DNA from 3 places in the Colwellia sp. Bg11-12 genome. Region 2 is predicted to be linked to each of the others. Evidence: predicted binding sites of a transcription regulator. Region 2 holds the regulator's gene; each other region holds the start of a gene.
The links. The regulator sigma-54, encoded in region 2, starts transcription at its own class of promoters, with help from an activator protein. The targets are predictions, from matches to a motif close to GTTGGCACGNNNNTNGNNT.
Positions count from the first base shown of each region.

Region 1: the regulator sigma-54 is predicted to act here: its motif matches at 2,412-2,430, upstream of H4J39_RS11330 (GSCFA domain-containing protein).
Region 3: the regulator sigma-54 is predicted to act here: its motif matches at 2,647-2,665, upstream of H4J39_RS04975 (flagella assembly protein FlgT).

Region 1 is NZ_JACGUZ010000071.1:524,065-530,166, reverse strand. It holds gene H4J39_RS11345 (glutamate-1-semialdehyde 2,1-aminomutase) at 1-409, opposite strand, end outside; gene H4J39_RS11340 (cytidylyltransferase domain-containing protein) at 402-1,145, opposite strand; gene H4J39_RS11335 (nucleotidyltransferase family protein) at 1,145-2,197, opposite strand; gene H4J39_RS11330 (GSCFA domain-containing protein) at 2,483-4,606, shown strand; gene neuB (N-acetylneuraminate synthase) at 4,666-5,772, opposite strand; gene neuC (UDP-N-acetylglucosamine 2-epimerase) at 5,793-6,102, opposite strand, start outside.
Region 2 is NZ_JACGUZ010000071.1:181,219-187,320, reverse strand. It holds gene H4J39_RS09755 (KpsF/GutQ family sugar-phosphate isomerase) at 1-756, shown strand, start outside; gene kdsC (3-deoxy-manno-octulosonate-8-phosphatase KdsC) at 758-1,303, shown strand; gene lptC (LPS export ABC transporter periplasmic protein LptC) at 1,305-1,871, shown strand; gene lptA (lipopolysaccharide transport periplasmic protein LptA) at 1,852-2,394, shown strand; gene lptB (LPS export ABC transporter ATP-binding protein) at 2,391-3,122, shown strand; gene H4J39_RS09730 (RNA polymerase factor sigma-54) at 3,196-4,704, shown strand; gene hpf (ribosome hibernation-promoting factor, HPF/YfiA family) at 4,728-5,015, shown strand; gene ptsN (PTS IIA-like nitrogen regulatory protein PtsN) at 5,061-5,516, shown strand; gene rapZ (RNase adapter RapZ) at 5,547-6,102, shown strand, end outside.
Region 3 is NZ_JACGUZ010000056.1:138,841-144,942, forward strand. It holds gene H4J39_RS04965 (ArsJ-associated glyceraldehyde-3-phosphate dehydrogenase) at 1-51, shown strand, start outside; gene arsJ (organoarsenical effux MFS transporter ArsJ) at 186-1,427, shown strand; gene H4J39_RS04975 (flagella assembly protein FlgT) at 1,439-2,602, opposite strand; gene H4J39_RS04980 (FlgO family outer membrane protein) at 2,798-3,454, shown strand; gene H4J39_RS04985 (LPP20 family lipoprotein) at 3,495-3,962, shown strand; gene H4J39_RS04990 (TonB-dependent siderophore receptor) at 3,978-6,102, opposite strand, start outside.

The sequences.
Region 1 (6,102 bases), 340 kb from region 2:
AGCGTGCGATCATTTCTCGCCCAGTGTATGCACGAGCCAATTTAATCGCTGCAGAGACCGCTGTAGAACCATTTTTAGTAAATTTAACCATATCAACAGAATCAATTAAGTCAATTAATAGCTCTGCCGCTTCAAGTTCAACTAATGAAGCGCGTGTTAAGTTGTTACCGTTATTAATTTGCTCAATAGCTGCCATATTAATGGCTTGCTCAGCATAACCTAAATGCACGGCTCTTAAAGCCATACCATAATCTAGAAAACGGTTATTATCTTGGTCAAAAGTGTAAGCACCTAAGCCATTTTTTAAGATTTGTGGAGCGTTTGCTGGAAACTGGTCAAAACCGCGAGAGTAGGTATGAGCGCCACCGGGTATCGCTTTAAGTAATCTTTTTGTATATGCATCATTCATTGTGAGTACTCGGATAAGAGGCTTTGATGAGATTTAAATTATTCATTATGGCCTCAACACAAATAAAATCAGTTAAATCATCAATTTCAAAAGCTTGCCATTTGGGAACAAGGTAACCTATAGTTTGCTGATGATAAAAGCTTTTTTCTTTTTTTAACGTAACAATATCAGAACCATAAAGAGAGCCTTCATAACGATAACACGCAGGTAAATCTTGCCGGCGTAGCACTTCAAAATTTTCTTGATAAGGTTCAAGGAAGCCTTGCCTATTTATTTTAACGCTAAAAGCTGGATGACCTTCTTCATTCGCGCATAAACCAACAATTGCTTTGGCGTTATCTTCGTTATCAATTAAACGCTCTATCGCTAAATCTATATCATTTGTTTGGGTAAGCGGTGAAGTGGGTTCAAGTAAAAAAAGATAATCAAACGTTTCACCTTCAAGCGCCAGTGCTTCAAGAGCATGTGCAATAACATCAAACGATGAAGTACTATCCTGTGCCAGGTGACTTGGTCGAATAAAAGGAACTTCCGCTTGATATTGCAAAGCAACCTCTGCAATTTTTTGACTATCGGTTGAAACAACAACTTTATCAATATATTTAGATAACTGTGCTGATTGAATAGGCCAAGCAATTAAAGGTTTTCCACACAATAACTTGGTATTTTTACCTACGAGGCCTTTACTGCCACTTCGAGCTGGTATCAGCGCAATAATTCGCTTACCCTTTATCATTAGAAGTCTCTTTCATAATCATGCTGTGCGCGCTCAAAGTCATTCATTTTACCGATATCTAACCAATATTCATGTAATGGAAAAATAGCAACTTTTTCGCCTTTTTCCATTTGCAGTTCCAATAAAGTTGGCATATCAACACGGGTATTGGTTGCTAATTGACGGATTAATTTGGGTTCTACAACATAAATACCCGCATTAATAAAATACTTTTGTAAGGGTTTTTCAACCATCCCAGTAACACGTTCACCATCACTTTCTATGACACCGTAAGGTACTTGAAACTCATACTCTGTGCCACACATTGTACAAATAGCATCTTGTTGATGGTGGTAATTAAGTAAGTTTTCAAAATCGACTTTTGTTAAAATATCACCATTCATCATAATAATGGGTGAGTTGGGTAAGTCGTTAGGCAGAAGACTTAATGCGCCTCCTGTACCTAAAGGTGATTCTTCATGGATATAATTTATGATGACATCCCACTTTGAACCGTCCCCAAAATATTCACGGATCATATCGGGTAGAAAATGCGTTGATATATAAAAATTATAGAAACCTGCCGCAATAAAACTCTCTAAAATAGTTTCGAGTATCGGCTTACCTCCCACTTTTAATAAGGGTTTAGGGCAAGCATCGGTTAAGGGTCTGAGTCGAGTACCAAAGCCACCAGCCATTAAAAAGACAGGGGTTTCATAGCGGCGAACATTAATAACGTGATGGAGTGTTTCAAGGTTGGTGAGAACACCTTGCTTATCAATGATGGGAATAGATAAAATATGTTCTCGTTTCATTAACGATAACAATTGTGCACTTGAGCTTTCGATACCGGCTGTTTTGGGATGCGCATTCATTATTTCGGTAACGGGTGTCGTCAAAGCCTTATGAGCAAGCAAAGCACGACGCACGTCACCATCGGTAATAATACCCACTAATTTAAATAATTCGTCAACCACTAGCGCGACACGAAGACCTTCCGCATTGATTGCTTCTATAGCATCGACCATTGTCGATGTTTTCAAGAGTGTGACATTTTTCCACTTAGAGCTCATCAGCGAACCTTTACATCAATGAATTTATTGCTAAATATTTGCCTGAGTAACAATACAGTGTGTTAATAACCAAGGCTTGAATTAATAATGTACTTTTAAATCATAGCATAATATATGCCATTATTTTTCCACTTATTTGACGTTAGACAAGGGCCAAAATAAAGCATATCCGCAACGTTTACTCCAATCAAAAAAATAAAGCCTTTAATAGGTTATTGGCTTAATACTTGCTTTTTTAACTATAGTGATAACAAACAAACTTCTATACGTTTAAAAGGCTAATACATGTCAACATTTGATAGTGCTAAAATAACACCAACGGTTATTGAAGGTATCGATTACTTACTAAAACCCAATGCCGATAAAGACCTAAGTCAATATATGGAAGTTAAACACAATTACCGCGAGTTAGCGCGACAGGCGAATAAAAGCTTTACTCGCCAAAAGCAATGTTTATCAACATCTTTACAAGACGACCATATACATGTGTTACGTAAACATTTCCCTGAAGAACTTTGCCAAAGTATTATTGAAGAGTATGAAAATAACCCTGATGATATAAAGTCATCGAATGTTATTGCTGTGCTGCTACCGCAAGTTTTTAATCAATTACTCGATGAACAAGTTATCTCTTATTTCAACAGTGAGTATTGCATTTTTTGGTGGTCTATTTATAAAATTAACGACACGGTAACGTCAACAGATTATTCGTGTAAATGGCACTGTGATGCAGGACCTAAAAATCACTTAAAAGTACTGATATATCTTAATGGCATTGAAGAACACGGCAGTGACACCAGCTATTTGTCCCCTGAATCAACTCAACAACTCAAAGATGTTGGCTACATTTTCAATGATATAAAAAATCGCGAGACTGATTTATCAGCATTATGCCAACATTTTGACATTGACTTCACCCCTAAATACGCAAAACCCAATGCGGGTGACACTATTATATTTAACCCAAATCAAATAGCACATCGTGCTTTACCAACAAAAGGTGCTAAACCACGTTATGTTATGGATTTTTGTTTATTACAAAATGAAGTACCTTGGCGAGAAACAGTTGAGAATGATTATGTCCCCGTTTATGGTGGCAGACAATTTGAAGGTTTTGCTAATAAGCTGTTGAAATTTAATAAAAGAGCCAATACTGACTCGGTCTCTTATATAGAAATCCCTCAAAAGAATGAAATAAAATATCATCAGCATGTGCAATATTTACTTAATAGTATTTTTTCAGACCAACAAATTTCTACTGCGCTTTTCGATCGTATAAAACAACAAGATACAAAATTACTTGTTTGCACTGATGTCACGGCATTAATCTATTTTTGTAAAAACATACTGCAATCACAACTTAACCCCGATCCGAGCGTTATCATAAACAAAACCATCATTCAGGCAATGATGGATTTAGCTGATTATCAACTCACGTTTAAAGATAGCTACCAACGTTATAGCCCACAGAACAAACCAAATCCTAATGGTATCTTTTGGCCAAACCCTGATCATGCAAAGCACCCGCAGTCTCAGTTTGAACAACTTCCCTATGTGAAAAAGACCCCCATAATGACCCTGAGAACACCCATTGGTTCAGCAGGAAGTTGCTTTGCGTTTGAGATATCAAAATATTTTCAAGAAAATAATTATAACTATGTCGTTACCGAGCGGAATGATTCAATTAATTCTGGTTTAGTGATTGATGGATATCAACCAGGAGATAGCATTGCAAAATTCTGTGCAAATTATGGCATTTTATTTAATAGTCCAAGCTTTAGTCAATTAGCTGAAAAAGCTTTCGGACTCCGTTCTTTTGAAAAATTACTGATCGAATCAGAACAAGGGGTTTACCTTGACCCTTACCGGGAAAATGTTTTCTTTAGATCGCAACAAGCCTACTTAGAAGACTACGACAGGCATATTGCAGCGGTAAAATCATCCTTTCTTAACTGCGAAGTCTTTGTCGTGACCATGGGCTTAAATGAATGTTGGGAATTACATGATGGAACAGTTATGTCGCGTAATCCACGAGAAAACATGTTTCAACTTGTTAAGCATAAAATATTAACCGTAGAAGAAAACGTTTTTCATATTCAACGTTTTTTCGATATTATCAAAGCTCACAACCCTGATTTCAAGCTAATTATTAGCGTTTCTCCCGTACCCTTTCTCGCTACTGGGCGCGCAGATGAACACCATATAATAACAGCCAATGTGCATTCAAAAGCAGTGTTATTGGTTGCAGCAGAAAAGTTAGTTGCAAATAATGCTGATATGTATTATTTGCCAAGTTACGAGTTAGTCACTCAATGTGAGAAAGAGGCATGGCACCCAGACAGACGCCATGTAAAAAGCGAAGTTGTCGCTCGTGTTGTCTCGATGTTTGAAGAAATTTTTGTTAAGTAACATAATGCTTAAGTGACAAATACTTCCATATTAATACCATGTAATAGCATAGAACAAACTTAAAGAGAGGGTTCGTTTAACAGGTCGCCGTGCTGATAGTTTTTACTGGCCGGTTGACCTAATAACGTCCAATAAGCATAGGGAGACATGCCATTTCCTGGACGCATAATGACAACATTTTTGTCATCAAATATATCACCTTTACTAATAGAACCACTAGCAACGAGACTCTTTCGCGCAATAGCTGCATTTTTCAGTTCAATAGCACTGGGTTTTTTGACACCATCACCTAACGCCTGTTCAACGATGCGGATCCCGTGGGTCATTGCCGTTAACTCCTGTGGATCAAGAGAGGCTTTATGATCAGGCCCGAGCATCGCTTTATCTAAGGTGAAATGCTTTTCAATTAATACCGCGCCTTTCGCAACAGCCGCTATAGGTATTTCTATACCTGCGCTATGGTCCGAATAGCCAACACTAACACCAAATTCTTTTGACAAACTGTTCATTGCATTTAGATTTATCTCACAAGGATTTGCTGGATATTCAGTCGTACAATGCAATAAAGTCACATGGTCTATCAATAACGCTTTACCATGTGAGCTATCGAACGCTTTGGCAAATGATTCATTGTTGGGTTCATCAAACAATAATTCGCCGTTAAATTGCAACAAACCAAAAGCGATAACACTTAATGCCTGTTTAACTTCTGCCATGGTTGCCATACCTGTTGACACAATCAACTGGGCTCCAGAAAGTGCATGAGCCAAAACAAAAGGTGCATTGGTTAACTCTCCAGAAGGTATTTTTAAGGTTTTCAAACCAAGATCTTCTATTAAAAAATGTAAACTTTCAAAATCAAAGGCTGTTGACAAATAAGTAATATTTTTATTTTGACAGTATTTTTGTATACGTTGATGTGCAGAAAAACTCAACTCCAATCTACTTAACATTGCATATTGGCTTTCTTTCTTACCGATATTTTTTGTTTGGTATAATGCTTGTTCAGCGGACTCAGTAACTAATTGACTTGCTTTAAAGGTTTGAAACTTAATAATATCAACACCCGCATTAACCGCTGCATCCACTAATAAAAGTGCTAACTTTTCGTCACCATTATGATTAACGCCCGCTTCAGCAATAATAGTGGTACTTTGTTTATTCATCGTATTTTACTCAAAGGTTATTATTTGTCAGTGGTGTTAATGGATTTCATGGCTACTGGTAAATCATAAAAATGTTTGATGGTGGAAAAATTAAATCTTTTTATTTTATCGAGGATCATGTCGCTAGTACTTAATGCCGTTTTTCCTGGGGTTGAATTTACCGAGGCATAAGGATTTAATCCATAGAGGTCAACCTTTCCAGCAAAAACATCCTTAATAGCATTTGTAATATCAGTTTGCTTTACGCCGCAGTGAATCACTGAATGAGCAGACATCCGACCTTGTTGGCGTTGTCCAATATTAATTGTTGGCACACCTAACGAAGGCACT
Region 2 (6,102 bases):
TTTTTTGTGCACCCAGGCGAAGCAAGCCACGGTGACTTAGGCATGATCACTGGCGATGATGTCGTGCTTACTATTTCTTACTCTGGTGAAACTGGTGAAGTTTTAGCCATAGTGCCAGTGATAAAACGCATTGGCGCTAAGCTTATTTCGATGACGGGCAACCCTGCATCAACTCTAGCAAAACTTGGCGACATTCATTTATGTGTCGCCGTTTCACAAGAAGCCTGTCCGCTTGGCTTAGCACCAACATCAAGCACTACAGCAACCTTGGTGATGGGTGATGCTCTCGCTGTCGCCTTGTTAAATGCTCGTGGCTTTACCGCCGATGACTTTGCACTATCTCATCCTGGTGGTAGCCTAGGAAAGCGCCTATTACTGCGATTGGGCGATATTATGCACAGTGGTGAACGTTTACCTACGGTAAATGCTCAAGCCAAAATTAAAGACGCCTTAGTGGAAATGTCATTAAAAGGTTTAGGGATGACTGCAGTCATTGACAAAACAGGTCGCTTACAAGGGTTATTCACCGATGGTGACTTACGCCGTATCCTTGATGAACGTCTCGATATTCATCAAGACACTATTGAGTCTGTGATGACAAAAAATCCGACTATTGCTCATCAAGATATGCTTGCTGCTGAAGGTTTGAAGATTATGGAAGATAAAAAAATTAATGGTTTAATCATTGTTGATAGTAATAAAATGCCAATTGGCGCAATGAATATGCACGACTTACTTAAATCAGGTCTTATCTAATATGCACACATACTATGGTGAAATTACAGACGCTGCATTCAATGCGATGAAGAAAATCAAGCTGCTGATTTGCGATATCGATGGTGTTTTTTCTGATGGTCGTATTTATTTAGGTAACCATGGTGAAGAATTAAAAGCTTTTCATACTAAAGATGGTTATGGCGTAAAAGCATTAGGCGCTAGCGGTGTCGATGTTGCTGTGATCACGGGTCGAACTTCAAATATTGTTGCAACACGTATGTCAGCCTTGAATGTTAAATACATAGTACAAGGTGAAGAAAACAAATTACCCGCTTTGAAAAAGATGGCTCAGCAATTAAATTTAGCGCTCGATGAAATTGCCTATATTGGTGATGATATGCCTGATTATGAGTGTATCGACTATGTCGGCTTTGGTATTGCCGTACAAGATGCTCATCCAAGAATTTTATCAATAGCGAATTACACAACCTTTAATCGTGGCGGTTTTGGCGCCGTTAGAGAAATCTGCGACTTAATCATGCTTAGCCAAAACACTTTAGCAAATGCTAGTGGCGCGAGTATATGATATGAATAGACTCTATAGTTTAACGTTAGTATTTTTTATTTTAGCGGGCGCTATTTATGGGGTTATTGAATGGAGAAATGCCTCAATACCGCAGTTACAAGCGATTGACAAAACACTTACGCCTGATTTTATTGCTGAGAATTTACACAGTAATGTCTACAAGAATGAAGGAAGTTTAGCTTATGTTGTTGATGCACAGCGTATGGAACATTATCCTGAGCTAAACATTACCAATTTTGAGTTTCCTCAATACACCCTTCATCCAAAAAATGATGCCCCCACATGGAAAGTATCTGCAAATGAAGGCATATTATATAACAACAACCGAGTGAAGTTAGAGAAGCATGTGCGCTTGGTAGCAACCGATCCAAATAGCTTATTACAAGAAGTTCAAGGAAAATACTTTGAACTTGATTTAAAAACTAACATCATAAGTTCAGAACAAGAAATTAAAATTATTGGTAAAGGATTTACCATCGATGGTAAAGGTTTAATTGTCGACTTAAACACCAGCCAAATGACACTAACTAAACATGTGAAATCCATTTATGAAATTGTTAAAAAATAGCCTATTGTGCTTATTGTTTTCAAGCACCCTTTTTTCATCAGCTTTCGCTGAAAAATTTGATATCAAACAAAAAATTGAAATAAACGCTTCAAGACAAGCCGTTGATCTTAAAAATAAAATATTTAGCTATATCGATAACGTTGTGATCACTCAAGGCACATTGACCATACGTGCTGACTTGGTTCAAGTGCTAACTCAATCGGGTAGCGAAGAAAAAACTTATATTGCAAAAGGAAAGCCAGCAACGTTTGAACAAACACTAGCCGATGGTACCCCGCTTAGTTTACAAGCAGATGAAATAAGATATGAGCCCGGTAATAATCTAGTGATCATTTCAGGTAATGCTTTATTGCAACAAGAAGGCAGTGAAGTCAGTGGTAATAGAATTACTTACAATATTGATACTCAATATGTTAATGCTGAAAGTAAAACGAACGAGCGTACAAAAACAATTTTTCAGCCTAAAGAAAAAGTACAAGCGAAAAAAACTGACACAAAGACTCTGGAAAAAGGTAACTTATGAGTACGAGCACGCTAATGGCGAAAGGGCTTGCCAAGGCTTATAAAGGCAGAAAAGTTGTTAAGAATGTCAGTATGCAAGTCTCGGCAGGACAAATAGTGGGTTTACTCGGCCCTAATGGTGCAGGAAAAACCACCTCTTTTTATATGATTGTTGGTTTGGTTGAAAGCGATAGTGGCGATATTATTCTTAATGATGAAAACCTTACGTTAGCGCCTATGCATGAACGCGCGAGAAAAGGGATCGGGTACTTGCCACAAGAAGCCTCTATCTTTCGAAAACTCAGTGTTTACGATAATATTATGGCCATTTTGCAAACACGAAAAGAATTATCTGATGCAGAACGTGAAGAAAAGCTAGAACATTTAGTTGAAGAATTTAACATAGGTCATATTAAAGATAATTTAGGTATGAGCTTATCAGGTGGTGAACGTCGCCGAGTGGAAATTGCTCGAGCTTTAGCGGCAGAGCCTAAGTTTATTTTATTAGATGAGCCTTTTGCGGGTGTTGACCCAATTTCAGTAGGTGATATCAAAAAAATTATTCTACACTTAAAAGAACGTGGTATTGGTGTCTTGATCACCGACCATAATGTAAGAGAAACCCTCGATGTATGTGAACATGCTTATATCGTTAGCCATGGTGAACTTATTGCAGAAGGTAATGCAGATCAAATTCTTGCAAATCAACATGTAAGAGATGTATACCTTGGTGAACAATTCACGCTATAGTAGCTAATAAGTTAATAATATCTTCGTATGTCGAAAATATTCAATTAAAAATAATAGGAAGTTAATGACCTAAATGCGCCCTACTCTACAACTCCGCATAGGACAACAATTAACCATGACGCCTCAATTGCAGCAAGCAATCAAATTGCTGCAACTGTCAACGTTAGAGCTTCAGCAAGAAATTCAAGAGGCCTTAGAAAATAATCCATTATTAGAAATGGATGAATCATCAAACAATGCTGAAGATAAAAGTACTGACAACCTTGAAGAAGCTCACACAGCTGGTACAGGTGATGTTAAAGAGAAAGCCGTTTCTGATGGCAGCGAAGACTCCACACCCACCATCGATGAAATCACCACCACTGAAGCAATGGATAAAAATGATATCCCTGAAGAATTAAACATGGATACTACCTGGGATGACAACTACACCGCAGGTGCGGCGAGTTCTAGTTCAGGACCCGCTTCAGAAGATTATACTTACCAAGGCGAAACTCAAGATTCCATTCAAGATCACTTACGCTGGCAAATGGAATTAAGCCCTTTCACCGAAACCGATCGTGCTATAGCTACCGCAATCATCGATGCCGTTGACGATGCTGGCTACTTAACCGTTTCCAGTGAAGATATTCTAGAAAGTGTTGCCATTGAAGGTGTTGAACTTGATGAAATAGAGGTGGTACTAAAACGTATTAACCTCTTTGACCCTGTTGGCGTTGCTGCACGTTCTATTTCAGAATGTTTAATTATTCAACTTAACCAATTTGACCCCGCTACGCCGTGGTTAGAAGAAAGTAAGTTGGTTTTACGTGACCATATCAATCTGCTGGGTAGCCGAGACTATCGTACGTTAATGCGTAAAACTCGACTCAAAGAAGAACAACTTCGCGAAGTCGTCCGCCTTATTCAATCACTTGATCCTAGACCTGGCGACAGTGTTATCAAAAGTGATGATCAATACGTTATTCCTGATGTTTCTGTTGAAAAGAAAAATGGTCGTTGGGTTGTTGAACTAAATCCTGATACAGCACCAAAGCTGTCTGTAAATCAGCAATATGCTTCGATGTCTCGCTCGATGAAGTCAACGGCAGACACACAGTTTATTCGCTCAAATTTACAAGAAGCTAAATGGTTTATTAAAAGTTTAGAAAGTCGTAACGATACCTTATTGAAAGTATCGAACTGTATTGTTCAACGACAAATTGGTTTTTTCGAACATGGTAATGAAGCCATGCGTCCTATGGTTTTAAATGATATTGCCGAAGCTGTCGATATGCATGAATCAACCATTTCTCGGGTAACGACACAAAAGTATATGCATACGCCACGGGGAATTTTTGAACTGAAATTTTTCTTTTCAAGTCATGTAGGGACAGAAAGTGGTGGCGAATGTTCATCAACCGCTATTCGTGCATTAATCAAAAAATTTGTCGCGGCTGAAATACCCGCAAAACCATTAAGTGATAGTAAAATGGCTGATTTATTAGCCACTCAAGGAATAAATGTTGCTCGGCGTACCATTGCAAAATATCGCGAGTCACTTTCTATTCCTCCTTCTAACCAACGAAAAAGTTTACTTTAACGAAAAGATGAGGAATTAAGCTTATGCAAATTAACCTTTCTGGTCACCATGTTGAAATTACCGAAGCTTTACGAGAAAATGTCAATGTAAAAATGGCAAAGTTGACCCGACATTTTGACCATATCAATAATGTTCATGTTGTTCTCACCGTTGAAAAATCAAACCAAATTGCAGAAGCGACGGTTCATGTTAGTGGCACTGATTTACATGCCAAAGCTGAAAACCAAGATATGTACGCCTCTATTGATAGTCTTGTTGTTAAACTTGATCGGCAAATATTAAAATACAAAGGCAAAACGAATCAGCATTAATGCTGTTTTTCACCTTTTCTCTAATCAAAAAATGTAAGTAGTGTAATGAAGTTGCAAGATATCCTAACCCTTGACTGCACACTCTGTGCCGTTAAGGGCACTAGCAAAAAAAAACTCCTTGAAATAATTAGCGCCACTGCGGCAAAAAAAATTGATAACCTTGATACGCATCAGCTATTTGAAAGTTTAATGGCGCGTGAAAAAGTAGGTTCTACTGGCATAGGTAATGGTATAGCTATTCCGCATGGGCGTTTGTCAAATACCTCACAAGTCATTGCCGTTTTACTGACCAGTGAACAAGCGGTGGCATTTGACTCTATAGATAATCGCGGGGTGGATATTATTATTGCGCTGTTTGTGCCCGAAGAGAACTGCCAACAACATTTAGAAACGCTACAAAGTATTGCACAAGTATTTAGTACCAAACAAATCGCAAAACAAGTAAGAAAGTGTCAAAATTCGCAAGAGCTTTTTAATTTAATAAAGCAAGCTGCACGTTAATAAATACAATAAAAAGTCAGGAAAATTTAAATGAAACTCATGATAGTCAGTGGTCGCTCAGGGTCAGGTAAAAGTGTTGCATTACGTGTGCTCGAAGATTTAGGCTACTATTGCGTAGATAATATTCCTGTTAACTTGTTGCCTGCATTAGCCCATACCGTCATCAATGATTATGACAAAGTAGCGGTTAGTCTAGATGTCCGTAATTTGCCCAATGACCCTAATGACGTTTCAGAAATATTAGATTATCTGCCTAAAACAGTAAAACTCGATATACTTTATTTAGACGCCGATGACTCTGATCTTATTCGCCGTTTTAGTGAAACGCGTCGTTTACATCCGTTAATAAAACAAAATATTCCACTCGATCAAGCGATTTCTTTAGAGAAAAAACTGCTTGAACCTATTTCTACACGTGCGGGGTTGTATATAAATACCAGCCAGTTATCACCTCATCAGTTATCTGACTTGGTGCGTGAGCGAATTTTGGGTAAAACGTCTGCATCAATGGTTGTCGTATTTGAATCTTTTGGCTTTAAGCATGGTGTACCTCAAGATGCAGACTATGTATTTGATGCCCGCTTTC
Region 3 (6,102 bases), on a different contig from region 2:
AATCGAGCTGCAGAGCTAATGCTTCTCGTTGGGCTTTCTGATATTAATTAGTCGCTCTATAGAGATTATTGGCTTTTTTAGTTGGCTAAAAATTATAATAGCTTGCTGCTATTTTTGAACGATTTGTATGATGAATAATACAAAAAGCAGGAATGCTGGTTGCAGAGCACAATACTGATACTTTTATGCTAAAAAAATTAACCGCACTGCCAAGTGCGGTAAAACAATATTTATTGATTACCGCTAACTATTGGTTTTTCACCTTAACTGATGGCGCTTTACGCATGCTGGTGTTATTGCATTTTCACCATTTAGGTTATGCCCCGCTTGCCATCGCGATGTTATTTTTATTCTATGAAATCTTTGGTGTGGTAACTAACCTCGTCGGAGGATGGCTAGGCGCACGTATTGGCTTAAATAAAACCATGAATATTGGATTGTTTAACCAAGTAATTGCCTTGTTAATGCTTACGGTGCCTGAACAATATTTAACCGTGGTTTGGGTGATGCTGGCGCAGGCATTGTCAGGTATTGCTAAAGATCTTAATAAAATGAGTGCTAAAAGCAGTATTAAAACGCTGGTTTCTTCAAGTAATGAGAATGAATATCAAACTGGACTCTTCCGCTGGGTTGCCTATCTTACCGGTTCAAAAAATGCCTTGAAGGGCATTGGTTTTTTTCTTGGGGCATTGTTGTTAAGCATGGTAGGTTTCTCTGGAGCGATGTTGATTATGGCAAGCGTTTTAGCGATAGTTTTTGTCTTAAGTCTTATCGTGTTGCAAGGTAATTTAGGCAAAGCCAAAGACAAAGTTAAATTTAAGCAGATATTTTCGAATCATGCTTCGCTGAACTATTTAGCCGGTGCGCGCTTATTTTTATTTGCTGCCCGAGATGTTTGGTTTGTTGTCGCACTGCCAATATATTTGGTAAGCCATTTAGGTTGGCAACACACCGATGTGGGTATGTTTATGGCGCTATGGGTTATTGCTTACGGTATTGTTCAAGGGTTAACACCTAAGGTCTTTATTAAAAATAACCAACATCATGTTAATGGCCATTTACTCTACTGCTGGGGAGGAATTTTATCAGGTGTTACTTTATTATTAGCACTGTTGATGTTCTATGCTCCAACGCTCAATATTAATGCTGAAATTATTATCATCGTTGGCTTATTTGTTTTTGGTGTGGTCTTTGCCGTGAATTCAGCGCTACATAGTTATGTAATAGTTGCTATGGCAAAAGAAGACGGTGTTTCAATGGATGTTGGGTTTTATTATATGGCTAATGCGCTTGGCCGGTTATTAGGTACCGTAATGTCAGGTGTTATCTACCAATTTACAGACCTAATAACGTGTTTAATTATTTCTGCATTATTTGCAGTACTTTCAGCGCTACTTATTAAAAGAATTTCTCTTACACATTCATAGCGCTAATAACATTAGTAACGCACCGCTAAATCATTTAACTGTATATTACCCAGTAATTGCTCATCAGTGGTCACAGCTTGCGCGCTTTGCTGAGATACTTGCGTTACTTTTACATTGTAAGGGCTAACATTAAAGCCAGCATAGGTTTTCCCTGCGTCGGTAATAATATTATTTAGGTGTAATAAAGAAAACTCATCACCCACTTTTACGCCATGTCGTTTACCTAAATTAATCGTTATTGAATTACCGGAAACTTGTACTATCTTGCCACGAGTAGGTTGGCACATCATATTCTCGTCTATGTCGACGATCATATCTGATAATACTTTTTCGATAGTCATACCATATTGGCTTTGCCAAAAAACTTCACTGTGAACATCAACTTGTTGACGTTTTCCGAATTCCCATGGGGCAGAGCTGCGGTATTTTTTACTGAACACAGATTCGCCATTACTACCGTTGTAAATATATAGACTGACACTAAACTGTCGGTTAAAAAAATCTTCTTGCCAAAATTGCCAGCCGTTAGTGGTTGCTTGTTCAAAGCTAATATCATTAATTTCTGAATACATCACATATTGAGTATCACTAATATTTGCTAACGACATGGTTAAGTTTTTTATGGCTTCAATTTGCAAGCTATTGTTTAAGCGTGAAAATTGCGCTTTTTCTTTTAACAATAATTTTGTATCTAGGTAAATGCCTTGATTATTAATTTTATACGCAAGTTTTTCCATTAACTTACTATCAATAGGATAAATTTTGCCAATGCTTGCCTGTTCTCTATGCATTAAGTTACTGCGCGTGATTAATAATGATTTACGGTAATCTGAAGAAAAACACTGCTTGCTCTGTGGAAATATATCAGCGCGAATGGTCACAGTGACTAAATTTCCTTCATAGGTTTCATCGACAAGTTCAAAGGAGTTAACCGTCCCACTTGCGCGAATATTAATTTCATTTTGTGTCAATAATCCGTTAACCGTTTTTTGAACACTTGAAACAGAAGCACCAGCAACCAACAGCGCTTTTTTTAACGCATTTTCCATGGCTAATGTTTTTGCTCGTTCACTGTTTCCTTGCATTATTACTGACTTGCCTTGTGCTTCATACCATTGAGCAATAGCTGAATTAGTCATGAAAAATAAAAGTAGAGCTGATATAAATAAGCGCATAAGATGTCCGTCAGTAAAAATGGGTTTATTATTGATAGATGAATATGCAGTTTCTATGCCCACTTATTTTTATACAGTAATAGTTACATACATTGGCGCGATTTGTGCTTTATATTTGCCATATACTCTTTAATGTCGATTATCGATATTACTATTAGACTTATTATTCGCTTAATGGCGATTAAGGGGAGCTCAATGAAAAAGTGGCTTATTCCATTATTTATTCCAACATTGATGTCATGTTCATCAATGAATATGATGAATGCAGAGGATGACTTTTATAAATCAAAGCAAGAAGTACGAGGTGAAATTGACAGCTTTAATTTACCTCGACATGCGATAGCTGATGTTGTTAAAGGCCTTACTTATCAGATGCTTGAAAGTAGCTCTTTTGTTAATCCTAAAACACCAATTGCGGTTGCTTCTTTTGTTGAGTTAGCAGATCTTGAGTCAACCAATTGGCTTGGTAACCAAATATCAGAAAACTTTGTTCATGAATTACAACGTCATGGTTTAGTGGTTATTGATTTTAAAACCACAGGACATATTCGTGTAACTCCACAGGGTGATTATGTATTTAGTCGTGACTGGAAAGAATTACCCGAACGCCAGATAATTGACTACGTAGTGACGGGTACCATGATGGAACAAGAAAATGGTGTAATGATTAACGCCCGTATGATTGGTATGCAATCACGTGTCGTTGTTGCAACAGCGCAATCATTTATTCCAAGTTGGGTCATCGGCGAACAAATTAATCAAGATGAAAGTGTGCGTATAAAAGACGGATTAATCATTCGAAACAGCGTTATGTTGGCTGAAGATGAACGTTCAATTGAAATCGTTAACTAGTTTGTTTAAATAAATTTAGGGCTAACGTTTGGTATTTATGATGAAAAAAATAATTCTTAATTTATTGTTTGTTGTGGGGATCGGTTTTTTACTCGCGAGCTGTTCTAGTATGTATGATAAACACGTACAGTGGCAAAGTGTGAAGCCCGAAACCTTCCCTCTTTTACGCGCTATTGGACAAGCACCGATTAGTTTGCAAAATTCAGAACATGAGACACAGCGGATGCTGATGGCTATTAATGCGTCAAAACTTGCCGCTTATGCGGAACTTGCTGAGCAAGTCTACGGACAAAAAATAAATGGTGAAATGACCATGTCACAATTATTACTAGGAAAGCACGAGGTGTCGGCGTCAGTTTATGGCATTATTCGTGCGGCTAAAGTAATAAAAAGCTACCCGGTAGGCGACAGTTACACCACAGAGCTAAGTTTAGATTTTGAAGATGTTTACAATATTTATGTCGCCTCTGCACCCAAGCGTGAAATTAAAAACGTGACTTATTATTAATAGGCAAAGCACAGTCTAAAAAGAATAGTGTAAATTCATATAATAATAAGCGCCGTTGAAACCGAAAGGGGCAGAGCGGCGCGAATATTTAAAAACCCCCGTACTTTCAACAATTATATCGCCCTGTTCATTTTCAATTGTGCCACCTCGAGAGTTTCCTATGCTATTTACATCAGGCGTGACATTGAATAAATTATGACTGCCTAAAGTAACAGAAAGCTTTTTTGACACTTGATAATTAATAGAAACGTCAGTCAACAATTCTTCACTATACGTTTGTTTTCCTCCATCTGTTATCGTGTACTTACCATAATGGTTGAGTAATAAGTTTACTGTCCAGTATGGGTTTTTATAACGGGTGTTTAAGCTTACTTTGCTGCGTGGTTGCCATTCTTCAATAATAGAAATATCTTGCTCTGAAAAAATCTTTTCAACCGCAATTGTGTGTAACGTACTGTGTTTAGGCGTAAACAATTTTGTTACCTGTGTATTTGTGAAGTTTGCAGCGAGGGTGAAATTAATATTCCCTGCTAAAGCTTGAGTCTGCCAAGTGGCGACAATATCAGTACCTTGAGTTTTTGTATCCGCCCCATTCAAGAAGAATTGCCCTTTGGTGACACCTTCTTCGATAAAAGCTTGATCGAGTAAAGGAGATATTCCCATGCCTAATTTGCTGCTAATAACGATACGGTCGTCAATATTTATCTGATAAAAATCAACACTTAAATCAATATTATCCGTAGGGTTGTAGATCAAACCTATACTGAGGTTGTCAGACTCTTCATCTTTAAGTGTAGGAACACCAAGGCGAGTTGTTAAGGTACTATCATTTCTAAATGTTTCAACTTCTTCACTTAACAGTGAGCCACTTTCGTCAACAATAAACTGTGTGCTAATGTTATTGAAGTACATTTGTTGCATCGAAGGTGCACGAAAGCCGGTGCTATAAGCGCCACGTAAAATAACGTTGTCGTTTACTTGCCAATGAGCCGCAATTTTAGTGTTACTACTGTTACCAAATACATCATAATCATCATAGCGAATAGCCGCGCTAAGTTGTAAAAAGTCATTGATTTGCGTAACAGACTCAGCAAAAAGTGAAACAACATTACGGCTTTCATTAACGCCAAGTTCAGGTGAAACACCGGGAAAGCCTTGAATTCCCCCCGCGGCATCCTGCTCAAATAATTGCTGATGGTTTTTTGTATCATAATCCTCAAAACTGTATGTTTCTCCGGGTATTATTGCGTATTTGTCTTGGCGAAATTCAGCGCCTAATACCAGAGAATAATTTTCATAATCTTTGCTAAATAATAAATTAACGGTCTCTAGTGATAACGACAAACCGTAGGCAAAAGCTGAACGAGGTAGTTGTGTACGAAGTTCATCTGTTGTTAAATCACTGGTATGTAATAAGTAGTTAGCATAAGACGCATTAAGTGAATCGCTCGTAGTGTAGTTTATTTGATTTTTTCCATAGGTATATGAAATATCGATAGCAGCGTCATTATCAAAAGAAACTTTATAACCAAGGCTATATGAAATATCTTCTATATCGGAATTTATTTTAGGTAAATAACCTTGTTGGATCGTGGCATTGCTATCGCCTAAGATTGGGTTTTCGTGAGTATTTGCATTGTGACGAAAAAAAGCAGCTGATTGATTTTCTCTGTGTGAATAGGTTAGGAAACCATAAAGTTCTCCTTGATTAAGCGCTAATTCACTATTGGCGGCAAAAGAAAGTTGCTGGTAAGAGGGATCACCAATTCGAAATGTTTCCCTGCTAACGGATAATTCACGTGGATCACTGGTTTGCCAATGGCCATTTTCTACTTGAATACATTGGTCAAACTGGCAGGCACCATGTAACCCTGACCGATTAGTACTTTGGTGGTCAACTAAACTTAAGGTAGCATTGATAAAACCATCATGACTCAACGCTAATCCCTGCGTATAAGATAATGTAAAGTCTTCCCCATCGCCTTGCTTGTATGCGCCAAAAGATGTTTCTAAGGTTGATTGGTCGCTACGATCATTGAGTACAATGTTAATCACTCCCGCTATTGCATCAGAGCCATATTGAGCGGCGGCACCGTCTCGTAAAATTTCAATTCTTTTAATCGCTCTTACTGGAATAGCA